3 regions of the Rheinheimera tilapiae genome follow, and region 2 is predicted to be linked to each of the others. Evidence: predicted binding sites of a transcription regulator. Region 2 holds the regulator's gene; each other region holds the start of a gene.

Region 1 (6,527 bases), on a different contig from region 2:
TAATCTTCGAGCCGACCAGACCGTAATAACAGATATAAACGTAACAGAATACCGGAACGATGAAGCTCAGCTGCAAACCGATAGTATCTGCCAGCACCGCTTGCAATACCGGCACCAAGGCGCCACCGACGATTGCTGCGCACAACACGCCACTGCCGTTACTGGTGTAGCGGCCGAGGCCTGTCACCGCCAGACTAAAAATAGTCGGGAACATAATCGAGTTAAACAAGCCAACTGCCAGTAATGACCACATCGCTAAGGCACCGCTGCTGACGATAGCAACAATCACCAATGCGGCTGCAACCACGGCTGTGAAAGCCAGTACTTTGCCGGCGGAAACTTTCTGCATCACCGCAGCACCGATGAAACGCCCCACCATGGCACCGCCCCAGTAATAACTCAGGTAAGCCGCAGCCTGAGCTTCCGGCATGCCGGCGATATGTGGCTCGCCTAAGAAGTTCACCAGATAACTGCCAATCGACACTTCGCCACCGACGTAGACAAAAATACCCAAGGCGCCCAGCACCAGATGGCTGTGTTGCCAGGCTGAACCCGGATCAGCATTTACTTTTTCATCAACATGATGCTCTGAGACTGTTGGCAGATTTAACTTGGCAAATATTGCGGCCAACAAGAGTAAAGCGCCTGCAAGCATCAAATAAGGGATCTGTACCGCTTCGGCTTCCTGCAGTTTATGTTCGGCAGTACCGGCTGCTGCGGTCACTGCGCCCATAATCATCAGACCACCAAACCACGGCGCAATGGTAGTACCAAGCGAATTAAACGCCTGCGTCATCGACAAACGGCTCGAAGCCGTTTCAGCTTTGCCAAGTGCAGTCACATAAGGGTTTGCCGCGACTTGTAAAATAGTGATCCCTGCGGCCAGCACAAACAAAGCGCCCAGAAACAACGCATAGGTCTGAGTTGCTGCTGCCGGATAAAACAACACGCAACCACTGGCGGCAATCAACAAACCAATGACAATACCGCGCTGATAACCGGCACGACGCACCAGCAAACCTGCCGGCAGCGACACCAGGAAATAAGCGCCAAAGAAACAGAACTGAATTAACGATGCCTGGGTGTAACTCAGGTCAAACACATTTTTCAGATGCGGGATCAAAATGTCATTCAGACAAGTGATAAAACCCCAGATAAAAAACAAAAACGTCAGGCTGGTCAGGGCAAAACCATGATTCTGCCCGCTGGCGTCGGTTTTATAAGCCTCGCCGGATGGTGTGGTTACTGACATACAATTTCTCTTGTTATGGAAGTGTCTATCCTGTGCATGACTAAAGCGGCCAAAGCGGTCTCTCCCCTCTGTCAGTCAGAACTGACGAAGCCCGCGGCCAGATTTAGCTATTTGTACTATACGCATCAATATCCGGCTTGCAAACACCTCAACCTTGCCATACGTATGTAAGTTTTCAACATTTCAGCCGCTTTATACCTTTTATCGCGCCAGCTTCAACGAAACAGCAAAGTTTGTTTTACATCAAACTTTAGCGCTGCAAAGCGGCTTGTAGCGGCAAAAGCTTGATCCAGCCCAAAGTTTTACCGGTTCAGAAGCGCACAATGGCCGCAGTTAAACAAGACCTGTGTCTCTGAAGGAAAATAACATGAAAACCAAACTGAACCTGTGTGTGCTGGCCCTTGCTGGTTTTACTGCTGCCGCCTCTGCCAATATTTCTGTCAACGTTGGCGCTATCACTGTGGCACCGAATGACAGCAGCAGCTCATTAAACGTGGTGGAAAAAGTTGCCGGTTTACCAACAGGATCAACGGCAGTCTCTGTCGACAACAACACCCAACTGGGCCTGACTATCGATTATAAAATTGATAAAAATTGGACCGCTGAACTGATTGCTGCAACGCCATTCAGCCACGACATCGCCGTAAAAGGTTCAGCGATTGATGGCCTGGCAATTGGTAACACCAAACACTTGCCGCCAACTTTAGTCGCGCAGTACCATTTTGATATGGGTAACAGCAACTTCGACCCATTCGTAGGCGTCGGTCTGAACTACACCAAATTCTTCGACGAATCAGCATCAGGTGCGTTAAAAACCACGCTGCAAGCGCTGAAAGTCACCACAGCTTCTGATGACGTTGACCTGAAGTTAAAAGCGAGCTGGGGCCTGGCGCTGCAAGCCGGTTTTAACTACAAACTGAGCGATAACTGGGGCGCCCACTTTGCGGTCAGCAAAATGGATATCGACACCACCGGTGAAGTGCGGGTCAATGACAAAGTGATCCAGAGCGTCGACGTGCAAATCGACCCATGGGTCTACATGGTTGGCGTGCGCTGGAGCATGTAATCAAGAATTTATCCTGCGGCAAACGGGATAAAACGCAGGCAGGCAGCCAGTGTAGCAGCACGGACGGTGCAGAATAAGGGGGAACAAAACAGCGGCTTTGCCGCTGTTTTTATATCCAGGATGGATGGTATGCCGGAAATGCATGGAGCAATTTTCGGCGATGTCCAGGATGGATGGTATGGTGAAACAGGGATCTCAAAAACGCCAAGCTGTTGGCGTTTTGCCTGTGAACACCATGAGCTCTGCGAATGGTAAATGCATGGCACGTGGTGCCCAGAGCTTTTCGGCGATGTCCAGGATGATATAGAAAATCAGACTCTGTTGTTAGCCTGGTCCTTGTTGTAACGCCGGTAACGTCAGCACCCGATCGGCCGAGGCAATAGTCTCAGGCCTGTGCGCGATGATGATTCGGGTAATTTGCAGCTGCTGTAAGGCGCTGCTGACCACCGCTTCAGTTGCCATATCCAGATGACTGGTGGCTTCATCCAAAAACAAAATCTTCGGCCGCCGGTACAATGCCCGTGCCAGTAGAATTCGTTGTTTCTGCCCACCCGAAAGTGCTGAACCCATGTCACCAATCAAACTGTGATAGCCCATCGGCATCCGGCTGATATCCTCATGCACCGCCGCGAGTTTGGCACACTCTTGCGCCCACTCATCATTGGGCTCGTCAGCAAAAAAACAGATATTGTCGCGAATAGAGCCCGACAGCAGCTGGTCATCCTGCATCACTGCGGCGATCTGATTGCGATAACCAGCCTGACTCAGCTGAGTCAGCGTCACACCGTCTACCCGGACTTCACCCTGTTGTGGTGTAAAAAGCCCGAGCATCAACTTTAACAACGTCGTTTTGCCACAACCAGAAGGCCCAACCACGGCAACAGATTCACCCGCCGCAACATCCAGGCTGACCTGCTGTAAAACCAGCGCGCCATTGCTGCTATAAGAAAAACTCAGATTGTCGACGCTGATCTGGCCGCTTAACTCGATCTCGCGCTGCGCGATACCGCCCTGCTTGTCTTCACGCGGTGTGGCGACAATATCCGCCAGCCGGGCAAAATGCAGGTTCAGCATTTTCAGCGCCAAGCCTTTATCAATCAGCCGCGACATCCGTTCCATAAACTGGCTTTTATAGGCAATAAAAGCAAACAACATCCCGGTACTAAAACCACCATCGAGTACCAGCAAAGCACCAAAATAAATCACCAACACATGCTCAATACCAGTCAATAACCGATTGATATGCTGAAAACTTAAGTTAAACACGCCAAGCTGGATGCCACGATTCGCCGCGGCCACATACAAATGCTGCCAGCTGGCTTCGCGTTTAGCTTCGGCACTAAACAGTTTTAACGTTTGCATGGCGCGAACCGTTTCAATCTGGTGGCTTTGCACCTGAGCCTGCGCCACAATTTGCTGTTCCGACACTTTGCGATATTGGTGGTACATCAAAAGCTGCACGATGCCATAACACAGCAGTGCTATCAGCACGATCAGGCACAATAACGGGCTATACCACAACAGCACGACCAGAATAGCCACCGCCATCAGGCCATCAATCACGGCCTCCATCACACCGCTGGTCAGGAGTTCGCGCACTTGCTGCAGCGAACCAAAACGCGACAACACATCGCCAATCTGGCGTTTTTCGAAGTAACTGAGCGGCAAGCGGATTAAATGATGCAGCAGATTCGCTGCCATCTGAATATTCATCGCACTATTAAAATGCAGCAACACAAAAGCGCGCAGCACTGAGGTGCTGATCTCAAAAATTAGCAACAAACCGAAGCCAAGTGCCAGCACCAGTAACAAACTGCGGTCCGCACTAAGCAGAACATCATCGACCACCAGTTGCAGATAATAAGGCGCGACCAGTGTAAACAGCTGTAATAACAGCGACAGACTCAGGATCAGTGCAACTGAGCGCTTCAACCCGCTGATATTGGACCAGAAATCCCGCAGACGCAGCCCAGCATCAGCCGGTCTTTGGCTGAAATCCTGCGTCGGTAATAACTCGAGCGCAACGCCAGTAAAATGCTCTGACACTTCGGCGAGGCTCAGTGTGCGCTCACCACGTGCCGGGTCATGGATCACCAGCTTGCCGCGGCGCACTGATTTCAGCACGACAAAATGATTCATATCCCAGTGCAAAATCGCCGGCAGCTGCAATTTGCCAAGCGCTGCGGGTTCCAGCTTCAACGCGCGGCCACTCAGTGCCAGACGACTGGCAAATTCGACCAGATCTTTCATGGTACAGCCAGCAATTGAGCTGCCAAACAAAGCGCGTAATTGCTGGATACTTAAGTGATGGCCGTAAAATCCGGCCACCATGCCAAGGCAGGCGATGCCGCACTCCGCCGCTTCGGACTGTAATAACACCGGTAGCCGCTGGGCGGGCCATAACTTCAGTTGACTGGCGAGCTGACTCATCAGAATTGTCCCCGTAAGGCCAGGATCGGGTCAAACAACCACTGCCATAAATTACGTTGTTCGGTGATTAAATCCGCTTGTAAAGTCATGCCGGCCTTGAGCGGCAATTCCCGTTGATAGGCCTGAATGGACTGACCGCTAAGGCGCACTTTCAACCGGTAACTCGGTTGCTGCAGCGCAACTTCAGCCACTTCGGAGGGTAACAGCACTGTATTACTCAGCTCATGTACGGTGCCGCTAAATACACCAAAACGTTGAAACGGGAAGGCATCGTAGCGAATGCGCACCGGCTGACCGGCACTGACAAAGGCAATAGATCGGGTCGGCACATACAGGATGGCTTCCAGCTCGGCATTGACCGGCAACAAGGTCAGCGCCACAGCGCCGGCATCTAAAGTTTGACCGGCGCTGATCCGCAGCGCACTCACCTGCCCATCCACCGGAGCGGTCAGCCAGATCTCTTGCTGTTGCTGTAATTCAGTGCGTTGATTTTTCAGGGCGGACAGCTGATTGTCGATTTGCGCCAGTTCAGTTTGCTGGCGCAGCGGCAACTGGCTGAGTAAATCCTGATTTTGCTGCAGCTGTTGCTGTAATTTCAGCTGTTCCGACTGCAGGCTTTTTTCCTGCTGTTGCAGGGCCAGCAACGCGTCTTTTTGTTTATTGATTTCAAGCCCAGAGATGTAACCGCTGCCGGATAACTTCTGTAACTGTGCCAGCTGTTGCTGATTAATCGTCAGACGTTCACGGAAGGTCACCAGCTGCAGCGCCAGTTCCTGTAAGCGGGCTTTGTCATTAGTGATTTGATTCTGCAGCGCTTGCAGTTCCAACTGATGGCGCTGTTGCAACTGTTGCTGCTCATTGATTTTGTTATCCAGCATCCGGCCCATTTCAGTTTGCAGGCTTTGGCTTAAATCTGTCTGTCCGGCACCGATTTTACTGCTGTTTAGCTGCAACAACGGCGTGCCGGCTTTCACCTGCTGACCTTCCTGCACATTAAGTTTGCTGACGACGCCACTATTTTGCGCCTGCACTCGAACCTGGCCCTGCACCGGCTGCAGCAGCCCTTGCACGGTTTCTTTGCGGGTATAGTCGGCGCTAAGCAGAAAACTGATGCTGAGCACCGCAATGACCAATAACAGCAGGCTCAGCCATACCAGCTGCGGCGGTCGGGTCAGGTTGATTTGGCCTTGCAGGCGCTGTTGCTGCCTGGCCAGCACTTCGGGCCGGAAAATTGAAGACATTGGGTCGCTTCTGTTGGAATTGTTATAGCGCGTCACTGCGTGAGGTTCAGCTTAAAACGAACAGCTGCCAGAGTGCAACCGACAATAGTGCAACCCGCAATAGTGCAACCGGCAATAGCTGACGGCGCGCTGTGTGTACCAGGTGGCCGCAGATAAAAAAACCAGCCGAAGCTGGTTTTTTATTAGCACCATCCCTGACGCTCACCTTGCAGGCCAACGCGATGCGTTGTTAAAAACCGCTCCCGGCGGTTTTTTATCAAGTAGGCAGGGTCAGAAAATTAACCTAACCAAACCCGCGCATTGCGGAACATACGCAGCCATGGGCTGTCTTCCTGCCACTCGTCCGGGTGCCAGCTGTTGCTGACCGCGCGGAACACGCGCTCCGGGTGCGGCATCATGATAGTGACGCGGCCATCCGTAGTGGTCAGTGCCGTGATCCCGTTAGCTGAACCGTTCGGGTTGGCTGGGTACTGAGTAGTGACCTGACCATAGTTATCGACAAAGCGCAGTGCGATAGTGCCGCTTTGCTCTGCTGCCG
Region 2 (6,527 bases):
CCAGAAAACAAGCGCGCGACGCGACCAGTAACTTGCTTAAAGTGATGCCGGTCAGCGCCACTTTGTGGGATGGTGAACAGGGTATTGCCACATCAGCCAGACGGCTGCAAAGCGGTGACCATATTCTGGTGAAAGCCGGTGAAACCATTCCTGCGGATGGCCTGGTTGAAAGCGGTATCAGCTCAGCCGATGAATCGATGTTAACCGGCGAATACAAAGCAGTCAGTAAACAAGCCGGTGATTTAGTGCTTGCCGGCAGTATGAACCATGACGGCATTCTGGTGGTACAGGTCCGTAGCGCCCTGACCGAATCACGTTTGGGCCAAATTATTGCGCTGCAGCAACAAACGCTGCATCAAAAACCGGCCATTTTGGAAAAAACGGATCGCATCGCCCGTTTCTTCGTACAGAGACTACTGGTGATTGCGACTGTCACCTTTTGTGCCTGGTATTTCTGGATTGATGCCGACCGGGCATTTTGGGTAACGCTCTCCGTGTTGGTCGCCACCTGCCCCTGCGCACTGAGTCTGGCCACTCCGACAGCAGTGACTTGCGCTTTGGCACAGCTCAATCGCAAAGGCATCCTGATCAAAAACCAGCATGTGCTCGATGTCCTGCCAAAACTCAGTAAAATTTTCTTCGACAAAACCGGTACCCTGACCCAAGGCCGGTTTAGTTTGACCGATCTGCAAATCTTCACGCCGCTGTATGACAAAGCACAACTGCTGAATCTGATGGCCAATCTGGAGCAGCAATCTGAACATCCGATCGCCCGGGCTTTTAGCCCTTTCTTTCAACAAGCCTTACCGCTGGAGAACGTTAGCCTCAGTGTCGGTGCCGGTTTGTCAGGTGTTTATCAACAACAGAAGCTACGCATTGGCCGGCCGGATTTCTGTGGCCTGGATCCACAAGACCCTCGACTGGCGGGCGCTCAGGTATGTTTGTCAATCAACGGGGAGTTAGCAGCAACAGTACAACTGGCGGACCAGCTCAGGCCAGAAGTCTCGACGCTGATCCCTGCTCTGCTGCAACGTCAGCTAAAGCTAGCGATCCTGACCGGTGACGCTTCAGCCGCAGCGCCAGCCGTGGCCACGCAGCTGGGTATCAACGAGCTGTGGCAAGGTTGCAGCCCGGAGCAAAAAGTCAGTGCGATCCAGCTGTCGGTACAAGCTGGCGAAACTGTGTTGATGGTTGGCGACGGTATCAACGACAGTCCGTGTTTTCATGCTGCGCATGTGTCTGTTGCACTCGACAGTGGCACCGAACTGTCAAAGAACCAGGCTGACGTGGTGTTGCTGCACAACGACTTACAGCAGCTGCAAACCCTGATTGATGGTGCGCGTCAGGCACATCGCGTGGTACGGCAAAATCTGTGGTGGGCAGCCGGGTACAATCTGGTTATCATCCCGTTGGCGGTCTGTGGTTTTGTCTCGCCTTATGTCGCAGTGATCGGTATGTCCTGCAGTTCATTGCTCGTGGTGTCTAATTCATTACGGTTGCTCAAATCATGAGTATTATCTACGTCTTGATCCCGATAGCTATCATCTTTGTGATGATTGGCATCGCAGTATTTTTCTGGGCGGTGCGTTCTAAACAGTTTGACGACCTGGATAAAGAAGGTTTCAGCATCCTGTTTAACGAAAAACCAGCGTCTACAACACCACCAGCCGACAGCACGCCGCCATCCCGTGAACCCTGATATTTTCGCCGCATTTTTTGTCGGCCTGTTTGGCAGCGCGCATTGCTTGTTAATGTGCGGCGGGATGGCCGGTGCACTGCAGATGCTGATGCCACCATCACGTCCCCGCCGCTATGCGCTGCAGCTGATGCTGGGCCTCGGTCGTATTAGCAGCTATGCGCTGACCGGTGCCTTATTTGGCGGCCTTGGCGCCACGATGATTGGCAGTACCGGCTTAATGCCGCAGTGGCTGCAACTGTTCGCTGGTTTGATGTTATTGGCGATGGCGCTGTATATCAGCCGATTATGGTTTGGCTTGCTGAAACTGGAACGTGCCGGACAAGCGTTATGGCGCCGGGTCCAGCCACTGAGTCAAAAGCTACTGCCGCTGGATTCTGCTCTCAAAGCTTATACCTATGGCTTATGTTGGGGCTATTTACCTTGTGGTCTGGTGTATTCAGCATTGAGCTGGAGCCTCGGCAGTGGCAGTGCCAGTCAGGGCGCCTTGTGGATGGCGCTGTTTGGTCTTGGCACACTGCCGGCTGTGCTGCTGGCGGGTCAGACCGCAGACGCGCTAAGGCAGTTACAGCAACAGCAATGGGTGCGATATGGACTGGCAGCCGTCCTGGCCGCTTACGCGTTACAGACAATTTACCTTGCACTTCGGGCTCTGGTTTTTTAAGCTGGGCATACTTTGGATGGAGTTTGGAAACCTGCGATGAGTTCACCTTCAAGTATTAATTGTCAGCACTGTGGTTTCAGTCAGCTGTGCCTGCCTTTCACCCTCAACGACCAAGAGCTTGATAAGCTTGATCAAATCATCCAGCGTAAACGTCCGTCGCACAAAGGCGATCATTTATTTGAAGCCGGAAAACCGTTACAGGCGTTGTACGCAGTACGCACAGGTTCTTTTAAGACTTATACCCTGACCGAACAAGGTGAAGAACAAATCACCGGTTTTCATTTACCTGGCGATGTCATTGGTTTTGACGCCATCGGTGATCAGCACCACCCTAGCTATGCTCAGGCGCTGGAAACCGCAATGGTTTGCGAGATCCCGTTTAACAACCTCGATAGTCTGTTAGATCAGGTGCCTAAGCTGCGTCAGCAACTGATGCGGCTGATGAGTCAGGATATCCACGGTGACCAGCAAATGATGCTGTTGCTGAACCGAAAAACCGCTGAAGAAAAACTGGCTGCATTTATCACCAATCTGGCACAACGTTTCGGCAGCCGCGGTTTCTCACGCAAAGAATTCCGTCTGACGATGACCCGCGGTGAGATTGGCAACTATCTCGGTTTAACCGTCGAAACTATCAGTCGCCTGCTGGGACGCTTTCACAAAGATGAGCTGATTCATGTCGACGGTAAACTGATCACTATCGCCAATTTTGAAGAATTAAGCCGTATCGCCGGAATGGCGCAAATCGGCCGCTGATGTTGTGTTGATCGCCAGCAAAACCGCCTTAGGGCGGTTTTGTTGTTTCTGCCCCTGACAGCACTGAACGCAGACTTCTTCCGGGAACCAATCGGCGCTTCATTGATCCAACACAACATCACCAAACGCGAAGCGGATTAACTTAGCTACAATGATTCTGTACCTGTGACCGCAAAGGAGAATGATGATGGCGACATATCAGGATGTGCTGGTGGTGCTCGATCCCAGTACTGATCAGCAAAAAGCGTTGGCAAGAGCCATAGAACTGGCCGAGCACACCGCCTGTAAAATCACTGCTTTTTTATCCATCTACGATTTCTCTTACGAAATGACGACGATGTTATCCGGTGAAGAACGCGAATCGATGCGTCAGGCCGTGATCACCGACCGCGAGATTTGGATCCAGGAATTATTGCATCAGGCCCGCACCAAAGGCATAGCCTGCAGCGCCAAAGTGGTCTGGCACAACCGCCCGTTTGAAGCGGTTGTGCAGGCAGTTACCGAACATGGTTATGATTTGGTGATCAAAGGCACCCATGACCATGATGTGCTCAAATCAATGATTTTTACCCCAACCGACTGGCATATTCTGCGTAAATGCCCCTGCCCGGTGTTACTGGTCAAAGAACATGCCTGGCCGGCGCAAGGCAATATACTGGCAGCGGTCAATGCCGGCAGTGAGAAACCACATCACAAAGCGCTGAATCACATTATTATTCGCCAGGCGCAAGCGATGGCCGCGATGCTGAACGCCAAAGTGCATCTGGTCAATGCGTATCCGGGGACGCCTATTCATGTGGCGATTGAGATCCCGGAATTTAATCCGGTTGAATACAACGACAGCATGCGCCATCACCATGTTGATGCAGCGAATGCGCTGGCTGGTCAGTTTGATCTCACCGCAGAATCGGTCCACGTGCAGGAAGGCATGCCGGAAGATGTGATCCCGCGTGTGGCCAAGGAACTGGACGCTGAGATGGTGATTATCGGCACTATCGGTCGCACCGGTTTGTCGGCAGCCATTATTGGCAATACCGCCGAACATGTGATTGACCGGCTCGATTGCGACGTGTTGGCGCTAAAACCGGACGCGCCAGTCGCATAACAGTCGATGTTCCACGCCCGTAACCAAGAATTGGAATTGGCAAGCGGGCGTGATCCGCTATAATGTGCGCCTTTTTTACTGTCTGGGTAGCATCATGTCACACTCCGCTGAAGCCAAAGCGCAATATAATCTGAACAAACTGCACAAAAGACTGCGTCGTGGCGTGGGTCAGGCCATCGCTGATTTTGGCATGATTGAGGAAGGCGACAAAATCATGGTCTGCCTGTCCGGTGGCAAAGACAGTTATACCTTGCTCGACATTCTGCTGAATCTGCAGCAATCCGCCCCGATCAACTTCAGCATTGTGGCGGTCAATCTGGACCAGAAACAACCGGGCTTTCCGGCGCACGTGTTGCCTACTTACTTAGATGGCATCGGCGTGGATTACCAAATCGTCACTGAAGACACCTATTCCATCGTCAAAGAAAAAATTCCTGAAGGCAAAACTACCTGTTCTTTATGCAGCCGGTTGCGTCGGGGCATTTTATACCGCACCGCCAAAGAGCTGGGCGCGACCAAAATCGCACTGGGCCACCATCGGGATGACATGATTGAAACGATGTTTCTGAACATGTTCTACGGCGGTAAAATGAAGTCGATGCCACCGAAGCTGATTAGCGACAATGGCGAACACATCGTGATCCGCCCGCTGGCATACTGCCGGGAAAAAGATATCGAAAAATACGCCACCGCACGTGAATTCCCAATTATCCCGTGCAATTTATGTGGTTCACAGGATGGTTTGCAACGTCAGGTAGTGAAAGAAATGCTGCAGGACTGGGACAAACGCTTCCCGGGCCGGATTGAAACGATGTTCCAGGCCATGCAAAACATCGTGCCATCGCACATGGTCGATAAAAACCTGTTCGATTTTGCTGCTGTCACTAAGGCGAGTGCTGGCGAATTTGCCGGTGACACCGCTTTTGATAAAGAAGCAGTACCGGCAAAACCAGTCGGTTTATTGGCCGAAGATGATGATGAAGAGCCACAAAACGGCGTGGTGGTACAACGGCTCGAAATTAGCCTTTGACCGTACGGAGATCAGACTGAAGCGCAGTAGTTAACCTGCGCTTCAGGTTTGAGATTTGAGGTTGAGACGACCATCAGCCAGCAAACAGCGCTTTAAACCAATGCCAGACGCCAAAAGAATAATCGTCAAATAAATCAATCCCCAGTGCCGATTTCAGCAGGTACAGCAGCAATAGCCCAATCAAAGCGGCAACCAACAAAAACATACTGATCACGACAGCTTGCATCAGCCGGCTGAGCTGGCCGTGCCGCGGATCGCCGCGATGATTGCGTCCGCCGACAATCACATAGTAGTAACGCCAGCGCCCCAGCCCGACAGTGCCGCGTAAGTCCAGCCGGTGTTTACCCCATTGCCTCGCCCCCAACGCGACGCGCAGATAGCTAAGCTGCGCTTCAGTAAAGCTTTGCTGCACATCCTCAGGCATCCGTTCCAGCAGCTTCTGCATGGCCGGATCCTGGCGGATATCATCGGGAGACGCTGTACTCATTGCTTTTAGCCTTGCTGCAATAAAGCGGATAGCTCCGCCGTTTTTGCCTGCATCAACGCGATATCGCCGCGACTTTCCACATTGAGCCGAACCAGCGGCTCGGTATTGGAACTGCGTAAGTTAAAGCGCCAATCGGCAAATTCCAGACTGATACCGTCGGTCGTATCGAGCTTGTCGGCCGATGGCTGATACAACGCCAGAATTTCCGCCAGTTTGGCTTTAGGCTCGGCAATAGTGAAGTTGATTTCACCACTGGATGGAAAGGCGGCGATGCGTTCCGCGACTAACGCTGACAGTGCCTTTTGCTTCACGCACATCAGTTCAGCCACCAGCAGCCACGGGATCATGCCACTGTCGCAGTAAGCAAAATCACGGAAATAATGATGCGCGCTCATCTCACCGCCATAGACCGCATCTTCCAGCCGCATCCGCTCTTTGATAAAGGCATGGCCGGTTTTTGACTGAATGGCTTCACCACCCGCCTGCTGCACCAAATCGATGGTGTTCCAGGTTAAGCGTGGGTCGTGAATAACACGGGCACCGCTGTGCTGTTGCAGGAATGCTTCAGCTAACAGACCGACGATGTAATAGCCTTCAATAAACTGGCCCTGTTCATCAAACAGGAAACAACGGTCAAAGTCGCCGTCCCAGGCCACGCCAAAATCAGCCTGATGTGCCAGTACGGCTTTGGAGGTATCGGCGCGATTTTCCTGCAGCAATGGGTTTGGGATGCCATTTGGGAAGGTCGCATCTGGCTCGTGATGGACTTTAATAAACTGCAGTGGCAAC
Region 3 (6,527 bases), on a different contig from region 2:
GCAACTGACTACCAATCTGCAGCAGAGTTTTATCGCCGGGCCGGACTTTCCGGTGCTGTTGCAACCAGAAGCCGGCAACGGCCAGTTGCTGCCTTATCTGCAATTAAAACGCGGCTTGCGCGCCAAATTCAGCCGGACTTTGTATTACCGGCTGGCGGAGCAGGCGCAAGAACAAACCGTTGATGGCCAGTGTCAGTACTGGCTGCATAGTGGCACTTACCCGTTTCGGTTGGGCTGAAACCGTTGTATTCAAGCGCGTTTAAATAACCTTGGAATAACTGTGCTGCTGCGCCAGCAAATAAGCATCAAAAGCCGCAGCGATGATCCGCACCCAGGGCCGGCCACGCTCTGTCACTTCCAGCAAATCGCCTTGCCAACGCACCAAGCCATCGTCAAGACAAGGTGCCAGCTGGGCCAGTGACCCGGCGAAATAATCCTGAAAATTTATCTGCCATTGCTGCGCCAGAGCTTGAGTATCCAACACAAAATTACACATGATGCGGGCTATTAAATCTGCCCGGATTTGGTCATCCCGGCTTAAAGTCAGGCCTTTATCAATGGCGAGTACTTGCTGTTGTTCCAGCGCCTGATAATAACCTTTCAGCTCTTTTTGTTGTTGCCAGATCACATTGCCGACCTGACTAATCGCCGATACACCAAGGCCAAGCAAGGCATCGCAGGCATCTACGCTGTAACCCTGGAAATTACGGGTCAACTGATGCGCCTGTTGTGCTTGGGTCAGTGGGTCTGTTGTTTTGGCAAAATGGTCCATACCGATGGCGACAAAACCGGCTTGTTGCAGATGGTCCATCGCCAGCGCCAGTAACCCGAGTTTTTCGGTGGCGCCGGGCAAAGCGGCATCGGGGATTTTGCGCTGTGCGGCGAATCGTTCCGGCAAATGCGCGTAGCTGAATAACGAGATGCGGTCCGGATCTAAAGTGACTACTTGTGCCAGCGTTTGGCTGAAAGTCTCAGCTGCCTGATGTGGCAACCCGTAAACAAGATCCAGATTCACTGAGCAGAATTGCAGCTCACGGGCCGCATTAACCAGCGTTTCAACCATGCTGTAGGGCTGAATACGGTTAATTGTCTGTTGCACTTGCAGATCAAAATCCTGCACGCCAAAACTGACGCGGCTAAAGCCCAGTTCCCGTAACAATCTGAGCTTGTCGACATCACAACTGCGTGGATCAATTTCGATGCTAAGCTCAGCCTCTGGCAGGAACTGGAAATGCTGACGCAGCAACTGCATCAGCCGGCGCAGTTGCGCTTCATCCAGATAAGTTGGGGTACCGCCGCCGAAATGCAGCTGGTGCACTTGTTTTGCCGCACAGGCCGGTTGATACAAGGCCATCTCGGTGGCGAGAGCATCGAGGTAGCGGTCGGCTTTGCTTTGATCGCGACTGATCACTTTGTTACAACCGCAGTAATAACAAAGCTCCCGACAAAATGGCACGTGCAGATAGAGGCTCAGCGCCGGACCGGTGTCTGCCAGCGCCTGTAACGCACGCTCCGGCGCAAAGCCGCTACGCAGCAACAAGGCCGTGGGGTAAGAGGTGTAACGGGGGCCTTTGACGTTGTACTTTTTGATCAGGGCTTCGTCCCGGAATGTCGTCATCATATCGCATCTGCCACAGGGGAAATGGCGTCAGTATAAAGACTGTGTTGAAGTGCATATTGATCCAACACAACAGATTGGACTTTCAATAAGAGGCGTCGCCTCATAACCCGGGAACAACAATGAACAAAATAACCACTGCAATGCTGCTGGCCGGACTGTTACCGCTGGCGGGCCAGGCGGCAACTTTGATCCACGCCGGCACTGTGATCACAGCGGAAGGCGACCAAATTCTGCAAAAACAAACGCTGGTCATCGAAAACGACCAGATCAAAGCCATCGAAGCCGGTTTTCGCCAACCTGCAGCCACAGACACCCTGATTGATTTGTCCAAACAAACCGTACTGCCGGGCCTGATGGATATGCATACGCATTTTTCCTACCAAAGTAGCCCGGGTGCCTATAGCGAAGGCTTCACGATGAATGAAGCGGACGTAGCGTTACGCGGCGCGACTTATGCCGAAAAAACACTGCTGGCCGGTTTTACCACAGTGCGGGAATTAGGCGACAGCCACCTGATCAGCACTGCATTGCGTAAAGCCATCAATGCTGGTTATGCCAAAGGTCCACGTATATTCACTGCAGGCAAATCTATTGCCACGACTGGTGGACATGCCGATCCGACCAATGGCGTGGCTTACTTGCGGATGGGCGACCCTGGTCCGGACGATGGTGTGATCAATGGTCCGGATGATGCGCGCAAAGCCGTCCGGCAACGCTATAAAGAAGGCGCCGACCTGATTAAAATCACCGCGACTGGTGGCGTGCTCAGCGTGGCGAAAAGCGGTATGAACGCACAGTTCAGCGACGAAGAGCTGGCGGCTATTGTCAGCACCGCGAAAGATTATGGTTTCACGGTAGCGGTGCACGCGCACGGTAAAGAGGGCATGGAGCGGGCGATAAAAGCAGGTGTCAGTTCTATTGAGCATGGCACTTTTATGGATGACAACACCATCAAGCTGATGAAACAGCACGGGACCTATTTTGTGCCGACGATCAGCGCCGGTAAGTTTGTCGCCGAAAAAGCCAAAGAGCCGGGTTATTTCCCGGAAATGGTGCGGTTAAAAGCGGCGACTATCGGGCCTTTGATCCAGGCGACTTTCACCAAAGCGCAGAAGGCCGGTGTCAAAATCGCCTTTGGTACTGATGCCGGTGTTGGCATGCACGGTGATAACTGGCGCGAATTTGTTTATATGACCGAAGGCGGCATGTCCGCGCATCAGGCGATTCTGAGTGCGACCATCGAAGGCGCGCGCTTGCTACAAATGGAACAAAGTCTCGGTAGTCTGAAAGCCGGTAAAATGGCAGATATCATCGCCGTGCCTGGCAATCCGCTGCAGGACATCAGTGTGATGGGCAAAGTCAGTTTTGTGATGAAAGCCGGTAAAGTCTATAAACATTAACAAGTGGTAAAAAGTAATAAAGCCGCAGTATTGCGGCTTTTTTTATATCCAGCATCAGCGACTACCGTTGAAGCAAACGACAGGCAGAGCACCGCGGCAAGCCATGGAGATTTCATCGTAGTTCCTTTTCGACGGTGAGAGACAGGTGTCGGCTGCTGCTCTTTAGCCTGGTGCTGCAGCAGTAGTCATACCAGGCGCTGTGTGGAAAATAAACAATTAATCCAGTGGGGCTACAGATAGCAGATCGGTGAGCTGTGGGCTTTGTGTTCAATGCGTTGCGTGCGGACGACTTTCAGTTTTTCAGGCATCAGTTAGAACATCAGGCAACAAAAAGCCGCAGAATTGCGGCTGATGTCTTAGTGCACTGGCTTTAGTATTTCCAGTAGCTGGCGGATATCCTGTTTGATCGAATCAGCCAGTTGGATCTCCGTTTGCTGGCGGAGATGATCAAGATGGCGCAGTTCCTTTTTGTCGAGTTCCTTGCGGGCTTCGTGCGTTGGCATCGCCTTGACGCAGTCATACATCGCAAATAATCCGGGGTAACGGCAGGCTTGGGCCAGCTCAGGCTGCAGATTCTCCAGCAACACCCAGATTCGCAAACCGGCTTCAGACAGTTCGCATTGATCTTCCAGCGTGGCCTGGCCAATCAATACAATACTGTCGAGCAGATACTGCTGATGTTCCGCTTGTTTGCGTTGCTGCTCTGCCTTGGCTTGCTGCTGCTGCAATTTTTGTTTTTGCAGTTGCGACAATAAACGTCCGAGATAAAACGCCAGTGCGCTGACAATCAGCACACCGAGGCCCAGCAAACCCCACCAGATAGTCATTTTATGTTACTCGCCCAGTAAATCTTTACGCCAATCAGTACGCTCAAACTCTGCCAGTGGATCCGCATCTTCTTCAGCAGTATCAGTCTCGTCGGATTCTTCGTCTTCATCCAGACCCAGCAACGTCAGTAATTCGGCATGACGAGCGGTTTTGGCATTGAAGTATTTGGCATCTTTCCCAGTCAGAATTTCGCCATTTTCGACGCGTTCCACCAGGTCCAGCAGTTTTTCATCCTGCTCCAGTGCCGCGAGTTCCTGTTCCGGTGGCAACGCAATGACTTTGACTTTAGCCAGTTGGGCTTTGGGTTTGAAATCTGGCGTTTGTTGTAGCAGTTTTTGTTCGGCTTCATTCACATGCAGCTCGATAGGCTTTTTGCTGCCATGGCGCGGATCTTTATTTGCCGGACCGCTTTGTTGTGATTTCTCCGGCTGCGGGGCATTGCGGCTACCGGATTTTAAACCAGCACCTTTTTTCTTGGTCTCGACCGGACGCTCGCGCGTTTGCCGTGCTTCGGCTGCGGGTTTGTGGCGATTGCCAATCTGACCGCTGGTGCGGGACTTTTTGATGCGTGTCATGGTGTGTACCTGTAGAAAAGGGCGCGTATTTTAACCAGTTTTTGTCACAAAGCCTATGGCTTTATCGGTGATCTCGGCGGGAACATTGCAAATCAGACCGTAAAAAAACAAAACGGCGATAACTTAAAGCCATCGCCGTCTGAAAAGTTGTGCAAGCAGCACTGAATTTTGTTATGTCGTCCTAACCGTTGCAGACACCCTGTCTGGTCAGTTTCCGTATATTGTTGCGTCGCTTCCGTGCAAAAATTGTTATTCGCGATCGTCCTAATACTTTTTTCGTCTTCCGTGGGGCTCGCGTTAAAAACGCCGACATCAGTGATGATGCCATTTAAAATGTACTAAAGCACAGCTGCTTTCCATGCAAAACTTCCGTTTTGTCTAACTGTTACCAAAAGTAACGGGGTTTAATTTACTCCGATTGGGCAGAATGGCAAGACTGTGTTTAAAAAAAAAACAGAAAAAAACTGAACCAATAATTAATGTCAAATAAATTCAGATGTTTGACACAGATTTTGCGACGACGCCTCCATTTTTTCTGCAAAGTTTATGGCGTATATCTTACGCCTCCTGTGAGACATATCTCACAGGCCGACTCTGGAATGTACCTCAGGCACTAAGACAACACGTGGTTTCGACTGTCTGAATACAAAAAAACCGGAGCATGCTCCGGTTTTTTTTGTAGCAGAACATCTGGAATTAATGCAGACCGCCGAGATATTTTGACAACACTTCAATGTCTTTGTCAGTCAACTTGTGTGCAGTGTCGCGCATCATGCCATTGAGATCATTTGCGCGCGTGCCGGCACGGAAACTCTCAAGCTGTGTTTTGATGTATGCGGCGTGCTGGAAGGAGATTTTCGGGAATCCCGCCAGACTGTGACCAACGCCCCGCGGACCATGGCAGGCGATACAGGCTGGAATACCGCGCTGCATGTCACCGGCGCGGAACAATTTCTGTCCGGCTTCTACCACGTCTTCTGGCGTTGTGCCGGATTTCATCGTTTGTGATGCAAAATAGGCTGACAGATCTTTCATATCTTGATCAGACAATGCTGCGACCATGCCGGCCATTACTGCATTGCTACGGCCTTCTTTGCCACCCGTCGCGGCGCCCTGTTTAAAATCTTTCAATTGTTTATAAATATAACCGGCATGTTGCCCGGCAATTTTCGGATACATATCGGTTGGGCTGTTACCATCTGGTCCATGACAAGCAGCACAGGTAGCAGATTTTGCTTTACCTGCTTCAACGTTGCCTTCAACCGCAGCAGCCTGGCCGGCCAACCCTAATAAAAGCATGACTGGAATTGCAATTTTTCTCATGTTTAATTGTCTCTGTTCTGCGTGACCCTGCCCAACTGCAGCAGGCTTAGAAGATAATAACCCTATTTTTTATGCCTATTTTACACGAAACCCGCAGTTAGAAAATCCCAATACTTATGCAGATTATTGATTTCCGCTAAACTATAGCCAAATTTAAGTCCGGAGTATGAAGTGTACAAAGCAATTTTTAACTACCAGCAAACACGATTTCTGACCAGTGCCCCCGATATTCGGGCCTTGCCGGACGATTCTGGCATTGAGGTGGCGTTCGCAGGACGATCAAATGCAGGGAAGTCCAGTGCACTGAATACGCTGACCCGGCAAAATAGTTTAGCCAGGACCAGTAAAACACCAGGCCGGACCCAGCTGATCAACACTTTTCATTTGGCCGACAACAAACGGTTAATCGATTTGCCTGGGTATGGATTTGCCAAAGTCCCACTGGAAGTCAAAGAAAAATGGCAGAAGTCGCTGAGTGAGTATCTGATCAAGCGGAAAAGTCTGAAAGGCATTGTGGTGCTGATGGATATTCGTCACCCGCTGAAAGATTTGGACCAACAGCTGGTACATTGGGCAGTGCAATCCGGTTTGTCAGTCTTGATCCTGTTAACGAAGGCCGACAAATTAAGCCCAGGTCCACGGAAAAAGACGTTATTAGAAGTGCGGGACGCCTCAATGGCGTTCATGGGCGATGTGACGGTGGAAGCGTTCAGTTCGTTAAATAAATTTGGTTTAACAGAGCTGGAGCAAGTGCTGGATCGTTGGTTCAGTGATGAGCCG

The links. The regulator FNR, encoded in region 2, switches genes on or off when oxygen is low (the NO sensors DNR and NnrR bind a similar motif). The targets are predictions, from matches to a motif close to TTGATNTANATCAA.
Region 1: the regulator FNR is predicted to act here: its motif matches at 1,486-1,499, upstream of ACFFJP_RS11745 (OmpW/AlkL family protein).
Region 3: the regulator FNR is predicted to act here: its motif matches at 1,678-1,691, upstream of hemN (oxygen-independent coproporphyrinogen III oxidase).

The regions. Positions count from the first base shown of each region.
Region 1 covers NZ_JBHLXP010000003.1:175,014-181,540, forward strand. The annotation lists gene ACFFJP_RS11740 (sugar MFS transporter) at 1-1,252, opposite strand, end outside; gene ACFFJP_RS11745 (OmpW/AlkL family protein) at 1,620-2,318, shown strand; gene ACFFJP_RS11750 (peptidase domain-containing ABC transporter) at 2,643-4,748, opposite strand; gene ACFFJP_RS11755 (HlyD family secretion protein) at 4,748-5,989, opposite strand; gene purL (phosphoribosylformylglycinamidine synthase) at 6,268-6,527, opposite strand, start outside.
Region 2 covers NZ_JBHLXP010000001.1:2,469,722-2,476,248, forward strand. The annotation lists gene ACFFJP_RS10675 (heavy metal translocating P-type ATPase) at 1-1,511, shown strand, start outside; gene ccoS (cbb3-type cytochrome oxidase assembly protein CcoS) at 1,508-1,699, shown strand; gene ACFFJP_RS10685 (sulfite exporter TauE/SafE family protein) at 1,689-2,360, shown strand; gene fnr (fumarate/nitrate reduction transcriptional regulator Fnr) at 2,397-3,116, shown strand; gene uspE (universal stress protein UspE) at 3,304-4,221, shown strand; gene ttcA (tRNA 2-thiocytidine(32) synthetase TtcA) at 4,316-5,251, shown strand; gene ACFFJP_RS10705 (3-phosphoshikimate 1-carboxyvinyltransferase) at 5,325-5,738, opposite strand; gene ACFFJP_RS10710 (phosphohexomutase domain-containing protein) at 5,744-6,527, opposite strand, start outside.
Region 3 covers NZ_JBHLXP010000004.1:211,815-218,341, forward strand. The annotation lists gene ACFFJP_RS15820 (DUF1285 domain-containing protein) at 1-238, shown strand, start outside; gene hemN (oxygen-independent coproporphyrinogen III oxidase) at 260-1,621, opposite strand; gene ACFFJP_RS15830 (metal-dependent hydrolase family protein) at 1,741-3,021, shown strand; gene ACFFJP_RS15835 (DUF2489 domain-containing protein) at 3,378-3,848, opposite strand; gene yihI (Der GTPase-activating protein YihI) at 3,855-4,424, opposite strand; gene ACFFJP_RS15845 (c-type cytochrome) at 5,121-5,747, opposite strand; gene yihA (ribosome biogenesis GTP-binding protein YihA/YsxC) at 5,919-6,527, shown strand, end outside.